2 regions of the Streptomyces sp. NPDC111744 genome follow, and region 2 is predicted to be linked to the other one. Evidence: riboswitches for the same ligand, from Rfam matches in the RefSeq annotation. Region 2 holds a riboswitch; the other holds the start of a gene.

Region 1 (4,160 bases), on a different contig from region 2:
TCCACCACGGGGTCAGCTTCGCGATACCCGCGCGGGGCATGACGGCGTTCGTCGGCCCGTCCGGCGCCGGCAAGACCACCGTCTTCTCGTTGATCGAGCGGTTCTACGACCCGGAGTCCGGCACCGTCACCCTCGACGGCCGACCTCTCACCGACTGGGAACTGCCCCCGCTGCGTTCGGCCATCGGGTACGTCGAGCAGGACGCGCCCGTGCTGTCGGGGTCGCTGAGGGACAATCTGCTCCTCGGCAATCCCGAGGCGGACGAGGACGCGGTGACGCGAGTGCTGAAGACGACCCGGCTCGACGGTCTCATCGCGCGGCTGCCGCAGGGCCTGGAGACGCTGGTCGGGCACCGCGGGACCAAGCTGTCCGGCGGGGAGCGGCAGCGGGTCGCGATCGCACGGGCGTTGCTGCGCCGGCCGCGGCTGCTGCTCCTGGACGAGGCGACCTCCCAGCTTGACGCGGTCAACGAGGCGGCTCTCAGGGACACGGTCGCCGACGTGGCACGGTCGACGACGGTGCTGGTCGTCGCACACCGGCTGTCCACGGTGACGATGGCCGACCGGATCGTGGTGATGGACGCGGGCCGGGTCCGCGCGGTGGGCACGCACCGGGAGCTGGTGGCGGCGGACCCGCTGTACGCGGAACTGGCGGCGACACAGTTCCTGGCCTCCGAGCACTGAGCCCGCGGTAGGCCCTACGTACCGAGTACGACGAAGGGCCGCCCCCCTTCCGGGACGGCCCTCGGGGTGTGGCCGGGGGTCAGTGCGCGATGCCCGGCACCAGTCCCATGGCGGGTGCGGCCAGGTCGGTGATCTGGTGCAGTTCACTCAGCTTGTGGAGTCCCTGCAGCTGCTCCGAGACCTTGGGGATCTCGTCCTGGTACTCCGCCGGAATGTCACTGCGGGAGAGCGAGTCGAGCACGCCGAGCGCGGTGAGCTTCCCGGGGTCCTGCGCGCTCGCGTCGGCCGCGCTCGCCAGCGGGGCGGCGAGGCCGGTGACCCCGACGGCGAGGCCGACGGCGGCGACGATACGTCGTGTTGAGATCATGTCCTCAGCAACGGCCCGGGCGCGGGCCCGGACACGGGCAGCCGCTCCCCCTCACCCGTCAGGCGGAGCGCCCGGCCTGCACTTGCCGAGCCCCGCGGGGCGGAGGACGCTCGAAGGTGGGGCTCTCGCGGCCCGCCCCGCATCGGGTCGCGGGCTCGGACAGGAGGTCACCATGGGCACCGCCACAGGCTCCACGTTCGACACCGAGACGCTGCGCCGGGCCATAGAGGGCAATACCGGGAACAACCTGCTGTCGCTCTACGCGGACGACGCGGAGATCCGTATCGTCGACCGCAACACCCAGCCCAGCCACCCCAAGGTCCTGCACGGCCGCAAGGACATAGCCGCGATGCTGGACGACGTCTACACCCGCGACATGACGCACAAGCTGGACCAGTGCATCGTGCAGGGCGACCGGGCCGCCTACAGCGAGTCCTGCGAGTACGCGGACGGCGTTCGGGTGCTCGCCGAGTCGATGATCACGCTGCGCGACGGCAAGATCGCCGAGCAGATCATGATCCAGGCATGGGACGAGTAGTCGGAAGGGACGGCGAGGGTCCAGGTCGGCCCCGGCTGACCTGGACCTTCTCGGCACGGGGGGGGATTGACGCCGAGCGCCTCGGTTACGCTGGGCGTGGGCCGTGACTGGCGCTGAGGTGGAGCACCACCGGGGAGCGGTCCGCACTGTCGATGCCGTGCGCCTGGGCGATCAAGGTCGAGCCAGCTCAGGAGTGTGCCGCATGACGCATGCCCGTCTCATGGACGGAACCGCCGTCGCCCGCCGGATCGTCGAGCAGACCGCACAGCGGGCCGCCGACCTCACCGCACGCACCGGCACCACGCCGTGCCTGGCGACCGTGCTGGTCGGCGAGGACCCGGCCTCCGTCACCTACGTCCGGATGAAGCAGAACCGGAGCCGCAAGGCCGGCATCGCCTCCCGGCACGTGGCCCTGCCCGCCACCACGACCACCGAGGAACTCGTGGGCACACTGCGGGAGTTGTCGGCCGACCCCGCGGTGCACGGCATCCTGCTCCAGCACCCGGTCGGCGAACACGTCGACGAGCGGGCCGCGTTCGAGGCGATCGCCCCGGAGAAGGACGTGGACGGCGTGACCTTCGCGTCGTTCGCGACGATGAGCTTCGGCCTGCCGGGCTTCGTCTCCTGCACGCCCGGCGGCATCCTCCGGCTCCTCGACGCGTACGACGTCGACCCGGCCGGGAAGCGGGCGGTGATCGTCGGCCGCAGCGCGATCCTGGGCAAGCCGGCCGGCATGCTGCTGCTCGCCCGGGACGCCACGGTCACCTACTGCCACTCCCGCACCGCCGACCTCTCTGCGGCCGTCCGCGAGGCCGACATCGTGGTCGCCGCGGTCGGCCGGCCCCGGCTGATCCGGGGGCAGGACATCAAGCCCGGCGCGGTCGTGCTCGACGCGGGCTACAACGAGGGGAACGTCGGTGACGTCGACTTCGACTCGGCCGTGGAGCGGGCCTCGCTGATCACGCCGGTGCCGGGCGGTGTCGGTCCGATGACCATCGCGGTGCTGCTGGAGCAGACGGTGACCGCGGCGGCCCGGCAGCTCGGGGTGTGATCAGCGCAGCCACGCGCTGTAATCCATGACGTCACCGGCCTTCACACCGTACTCGGGATCGTCCCGGGTGAACGTGGTCTCCAGGCCGAGTACGGCACCGGTGGCCGGGTCCAGGATCAGCATCCGCCGGCCACCGGTGCCGTCGTCGTGGACGTACGCCTGCCCGGTACGGCCCAGCCGGTCGGTGACCTGGCCGACCGGGCGCAACCCCTCGGCGTCGGCGAGAAGCGCGGCCAGCGCCGCCGACTCCCGTGCCCCCAGCGTCCAGTTGTCCAGCAACTCCTCGGTGGAGTCGAGAAGTTCGGACGTGGTGAGGGTGTCGCGGTGGTCCAGGTCGGTCAGATAGGCACGGAGTTTGACGGCGTTGTGCGGGGGTGTCGACAGGGGTGGAGCATCGCCCCACATCGGCGGGAACGTCCGCCGGCTGAGCACGCGTCCGTCCTCGACCAGTCCCTGGTCGGTCAGGACCGGACGCCCCGCGTGGTTCGGGTCGGTCGCCACGACCACCTCGGTGTGACTGCCGTCGGCCCGCCAGCGCACCACGCGCTCCTCGGGCAGGGTGACCGGCGGACTGTCGTCGCTCATGCCCAGGCTCCAGGACTGCACATGGGTGCCCTGGCGCAGCGCCGGGGAACCGTCCCGCGCCGCCACGGCGGCCAGTTTCGCGACCTCTTCGAGCGGTACGGCGGTGGAGTGGGCCCGGACGGTCAGCGGCCGGGGGGCGGCGACGGCGGGTGCGGTACCGGAGCCGCCGAACAGTACGGTCAGGGCGACGGCAATGACGACCGCGGCCGCGGTGAGCCCCCACATGAGCCGGGGTCGCGGCCGGGCGCGGCGCCCCGGGCGGGGGCCGTGCAGCAACCGGTAGAGATGGCGTTCGGCGGTGTGGTCGAGGGGGCCGTCGCCGAAGTGCGGGCCGGCGGGGGGCACGGGGTCGGCGGCGCGTAGCAGTTCGAGTTCGTCAGCCATGGCGGTGTTCCTCGGGAAGAGCCCCGGCGGCAGGGGGGCGCAGTCGGTCGATCTCGGCTCTGAGCCGGCGGCGGGCGCGGTGCAGCCGCATCGCCGCCGCCCGGCTGCCGCAGCCCAGGACGACCGCGACCTCCTCGACGCCGAGTTCCTCCCACGCGGTCAGCCGCAGCACCTCCTGGTCGGCCGGGGACAGCCGGGCGAGCGCTTCGTGCACCCAGGAGCCGGGCCGCTCGCTGTCCGGACCGGCCACCAGGTGCCGCCCGTGCGCGGTGTGGTCGTTGCCCAGCCGGTCCACCAGCCGGCGCCGGCGCCCGTATCCGCGTACCGCGTTGGCCAGGCAGTTGCGTGCCACGCCGTACAGCCAGGGCAGCGGGGTCGCCGGCAGGTCGGCGCGGCGGCGCCAGGCCACCGTGAACACCTCTGCCACCACTTCCTCCACCTCGCTGGTCCGCCCGTCCAGTCGCCGCGCGACATAACGGCTGACCGCCCAGTAGTGCTCGCGATAGGCAGCGGCGAAGATCTCGTCGTTGCTCATGTTCGGTTCTTGTCCGG
Region 2 (4,160 bases):
GGGTGTTGGCGCGCAGGTCGGCGGGGTCCTGCGGGATCGTGATCGCGTGCAGATCGACGACCATGTAGAAGGCGTCGTGGGACTCCTGGAGAGCTACCCACTGGCGGACGGCGCCGAGGTAGTTGCCGAGGTGGAACGAGCCGGCGGTGGGCTGGATGCCGGAGAGCACGCGGGGTCGATCTGAGGCCATGTTCACCATTGTCTCAGAGAGCTCGGGTGGTTTCGGTGTGTGGGGAACCGCGGATCGTCGGGGCTGGTCGCGCCCACGCGGCGGTAGCCGCATATCGGAACCAGCCCCGCGCCCCTGAGGGGGCGCTGTCCCTGACCGGGTGGTCAGCCCAGGTCGATCTCCGGATACAGCGGGAAGCCCGCCACCAGGTCCGTCGCTCGCTGGGCGATCTCCTGGGACACCTTCTCGTCCAGGACATGGGCGGCCTTGCTGGGCGCGCCCGACTTCGTCGTGCCCGGTTCCGTCGTCGTCAGGACGCGGTCGATCAGGCCCGCCACCTCGTCCATCTCCGCCGTGCCCAGGCCGCGCGTGGTCAGCGCGGGGGTCCCGATGCGGATGCCGGAGGTGTACCAGGCGCCGTTCGGGTCTGCCGGGATCGCGTTGCGGTTGGTGACGATGCCGGAGTCGAGGAGGGCCGACTCGGCCTGGCGTCCGGTGAGGCCGTAGGACGTCTCGACGTCGATCAGGTTGAGGTGGTTGTCCGTGCCGCCGGTCACCAGCGTGGCGCCCCGGCGCATGAGGCCCTCGGCCAGCGCGCGGGAGTTGTCGACGATCCGCTGGGCGTAGTCCTGGAAGGAGGGCTGCCGGGCCTCGGCCAGGGCGACGGCCTTGGCGGCCATGACGTGCGGGAGGGGGCCGCCGAGGACCATCGGGCAGCCGCGGTCGACCTGGTCCTTGAGGGAGTCGTCGCACAGGACCATGCCGCCGCGCGGGCCGCGCAGCGACTTGTGGGTGGTGGTCGTCACGATCTGGGCGTGCGGGACCGGGTCGAAGTCGCCGGTCAGGACCTTGCCGGCGACCAGGCCCGCGAAGTGCGCCATGTCGACCATCAGGGTCGCGCCGACCTCGTCGGCGATCTCGCGCATGATCCGGAAGTTCACCAGACGGGGGTACGCGGAGTAGCCGGCGACGATGATCAGCGGCTTGAAGTCGCGGGCCTGGGCGCGCAGCGCGTCGTAGTCGATCAGGCCGGTCGCCGGGTCGGTGCCGTAGGAGCGCTGGTCGAACATCTTGCCGGAGATGTTCGGGCGGAACCCGTGGGTGAGGTGGCCGCCCGCGTCCAGGGACATGCCGAGCATCCGCTGGTTGCCGAAGGCCTGCCGCAGCTCGGCCCAGTCGGCCTCGGAGAGGTCGTTGACCTGGCGGGCGCCCGCCTTCTGAAGGAAGGGGACCTCGACGCGGTCGGCGAGTACGGCCCAGAAGGCGACGAGGTTGGCGTCGATGCCTGAGTGCGGCTGGACGTAGGCGTGCCGGGCACCGAAGAGCGCCTTGGCGTGCTCGGCGGCGAGCGCCTCGACGGTGTCGACATTGCGGCAGCCGGCGTAGAAGCGGCGGCCGACCGTGCCCTCGGCGTACTTGTCGCTGAACCAGTTGCCCATCGCAAGCAGGGTCGCCGGGGAGGCGTAGTTCTCGGAGGCGATCAGCTTGAGCATCTCGCGCTGGTCGGCGACCTCCTGGCCGATGGCGTCGGCGACCCGCGGCTCGACCGCGCGGATCACCTCGAGGGCTGCGCGGTACGCGGTGGACTCGGTGGAGAGGGGCTCGGACATTCGGGACCTCCGGACATGGCGTTCGGCATTCACGGTTCGGCCCAGGCGCACGGCACTCGATCCAGCACGGGCCGCTCCCCGATGGTCGGTCCCATCCCAGCGCGCCAGTCACGGCCCGCTGGTCACCCTACCCGGCACGCCGGATCCGAGGGCGCTGACGTCCACCAGCCGGGCGGGGGCAGAGGGTAGTAAAGGGGGCACCTCGCCGCGTTCTCTGGAGTCCCCGTGACCACTACGGAAGCCCTCATCGCCACCGCCGACACGTACAGCGCGCACAACTACCACCCGCTGCCGGTGGTGATCGCCACGGCCGACGGGGCCTGGATGACGGACGTCGAGGGGCGCCGGTACCTGGACTTCCTGGCCGGCTACTCGGCGCTCAACTTCGGGCACGGCCACCCCCGTCTGGTCGCGGCGGCGAAGGCGCAGCTGGAGCGGGTGACGCTGACGTCACGCGCCTTCCACCACGACCGGTTCGCCGCGTTCTGCACGGAGTTGGCGGAGCTGTGCGGGATGGAGATGGTGCTGCCGATGAACACGGGGGTGGAGGCCGTGGAGACCGCCGTGAAGACCGCCCGGAAGTGGGGGTACCGGGTGAAGGGGGTGCCGGCGGAGATGGCGAAAGTGGTGGTCGCCGGCGGCAACTTCCACGGCCGTACGACGACGGTGATCAGCTTCTCGACAGATACGGAGGCGCGGGCGGACTTCGGGCCGTACACGCCCGGTTTCGAGATCGTGCCGTACGGCGACCTGACCGCGATGCGGGGCGCGTTGACCGAGAACACGGTGGCGGTGCTGCTGGAGCCGATCCAGGGCGAGGCCGGGGTGATCGTGCCGCCGCAGGGTTATCTGGCGGGGGTGCGGGAGCTGACGCGCGAGCGGGATGTGCTGTTCATCGCGGACGAGATCCAGTCGGGGCTCGGGCGGACCGGGCGGACCTTCGCGTGCGAGCACGAGGGGGTCGTACCGGATGTGTACGTCCTCGGGAAGGCGCTGGGGGGCGGGGTGCTGCCGGTGTCGGCGGTGGTGGCACGGGCCGAGGTGCTGGGGGTTTTCCGGCCCGGGGAGCACGGGTCCACCTTCGGCGGGAATCCGCTGGCCTGTGCGGTGGCGCTGGAGGTGATCGCGATGCTGCGGACCGGGGAGTTCCAGGAGCGGGCGGCCGAGTTGGGGGAGGTGCTGCATCGGCGGCTTTCGGAGTTCACCGGGAGCGGGCGGGTGACGGCGGTGCGGGGACGGGGGCTCTGGGCGGGGGTGGACATCGATCCGGGGGTGGGGTCGGGGCGGGTGGTGTCGGAACGGCTGATGGAGCGGGGGGTGCTGGCGCAGGACACACATGGGGCGACGGTGCGGATCGCTCCGCCGTTGGTGATCGAGGAGGAGGATCTGGAATGGGGAGTTGAGCAGTTGTGGGGGGTCCTGAGCGCCTGAAGGGGTGCGACCGGGAGCCCGCTCCCCAGGCAGGCGACCGGCCGGACGTCCGGCGCCGGCACGAGTGCGGCTTCACCTACAGTCCCTCTGTGCTCTTTGGAATGGTGTGTGCTCTCGCGGCCGCGATCTGCTTCGGTACGGCGACGGTCCTTCAGGCGGTGGCCGCGCGGGCGGCCGGTGACGGCACGGGCGGGGAGGCGGCGCTGCTGCTCCGGGCCGTGCGGCAGTGGCGGTACATCGTCGGGCTCGGGCTCGACGGCCTCGGCTTCGTGTTCCAGATCCTGGCGCTGCGGTCGATCCCCATCTACGCGGTGGGCGCGGCCCTGGCGTCGAGCCTCGCGGTGACCGCGGTGGTCGCGGCGCGGCTGCTGCGGGTACGGCTGAGCGGGCTGGAGTGGGGTGCGGTCGGGGTGGTGTGCGCGGGGCTCGCGATGCTGGGGCTGGCATCCGGGCCGGAGGGCGACCGGGCCGGGTCCGACGCGCTCAAGTACGCCATGCTCGCGACCGCGGTGGGCGTGCTGCTGCTCGGGCTCGTCGGCGGGCGGCTGTCGGGGCGGTGGCGGGCGCTGCTGCTGGGCCTCGGGGCGGGATTCGGGTTCGGGGTGGTGGAGGTGTCGGTGCGGCTCATCGACACCCTGTGGCCGGCCGGACTGCTCACCAACCCCGCGACCTACGCACTGCTTGTCGGGGGCGGTGGCGCCTTTCTGCTGCTGACCTCGGCGCTCCAGCGCGGCTCGGTGACCACGGCGACGGCGGGCATGGTCATCGGCGAGACGATCGGCCCGGCGGCCGTCGGGGTGGTGTGGCTCGGGGACCGTACCCGCGAGGGACTCGCCTGGCTCGGGGTGCTCGGTTTCACCGTGGCCGTCGCGGGGGCGCTGGCACTGGCCCGGTTCGGGGAGGCGCCCGGGGCGCAGGATGACGCGGACCCCGGGGCGCCCGAGCCGGTC

The links. A riboswitch is a leader RNA that binds a small molecule or an ion and turns the genes downstream of it on or off. The one in region 2 is predicted to bind ZMP and ZTP.
Region 1: another riboswitch for ZMP and ZTP. It lies ahead of ACZ7OO_RS05390 (bifunctional 5,10-methylenetetrahydrofolate dehydrogenase/5,10-methenyltetrahydrofolate cyclohydrolase); the one in region 2 lies ahead of ACZ7OO_RS02600 (glycine hydroxymethyltransferase).

The regions. Positions count from the first base shown of each region.
Region 1 is NZ_JBVKCG010000002.1:298,124-302,283, forward strand. Features, by position in the region: gene ACZ7OO_RS05375 (ABC transporter ATP-binding protein) at 1-683, shown strand, start outside; gene ACZ7OO_RS05380 (hypothetical protein) at 763-1,050, opposite strand; gene ACZ7OO_RS05385 (nuclear transport factor 2 family protein) at 1,223-1,588, shown strand; ZMP/ZTP riboswitch at 1,682-1,764, shown strand; gene ACZ7OO_RS05390 (bifunctional 5,10-methylenetetrahydrofolate dehydrogenase/5,10-methenyltetrahydrofolate cyclohydrolase) at 1,791-2,639, shown strand; gene ACZ7OO_RS05395 (CU044_5270 family protein) at 2,640-3,608, opposite strand; gene ACZ7OO_RS05400 (RNA polymerase sigma factor) at 3,601-4,143, opposite strand.
Region 2 is NZ_JBVKCG010000001.1:547,238-551,397, forward strand. Features, by position in the region: gene trpS (tryptophan--tRNA ligase) at 1-190, opposite strand, end outside; gene ACZ7OO_RS02600 (glycine hydroxymethyltransferase) at 334-1,830, opposite strand; ZMP/ZTP riboswitch at 1,812-1,901, opposite strand; gene rocD (ornithine--oxo-acid transaminase) at 2,005-3,210, shown strand; gene ACZ7OO_RS02610 (DMT family transporter) at 3,312-4,160, shown strand, end outside.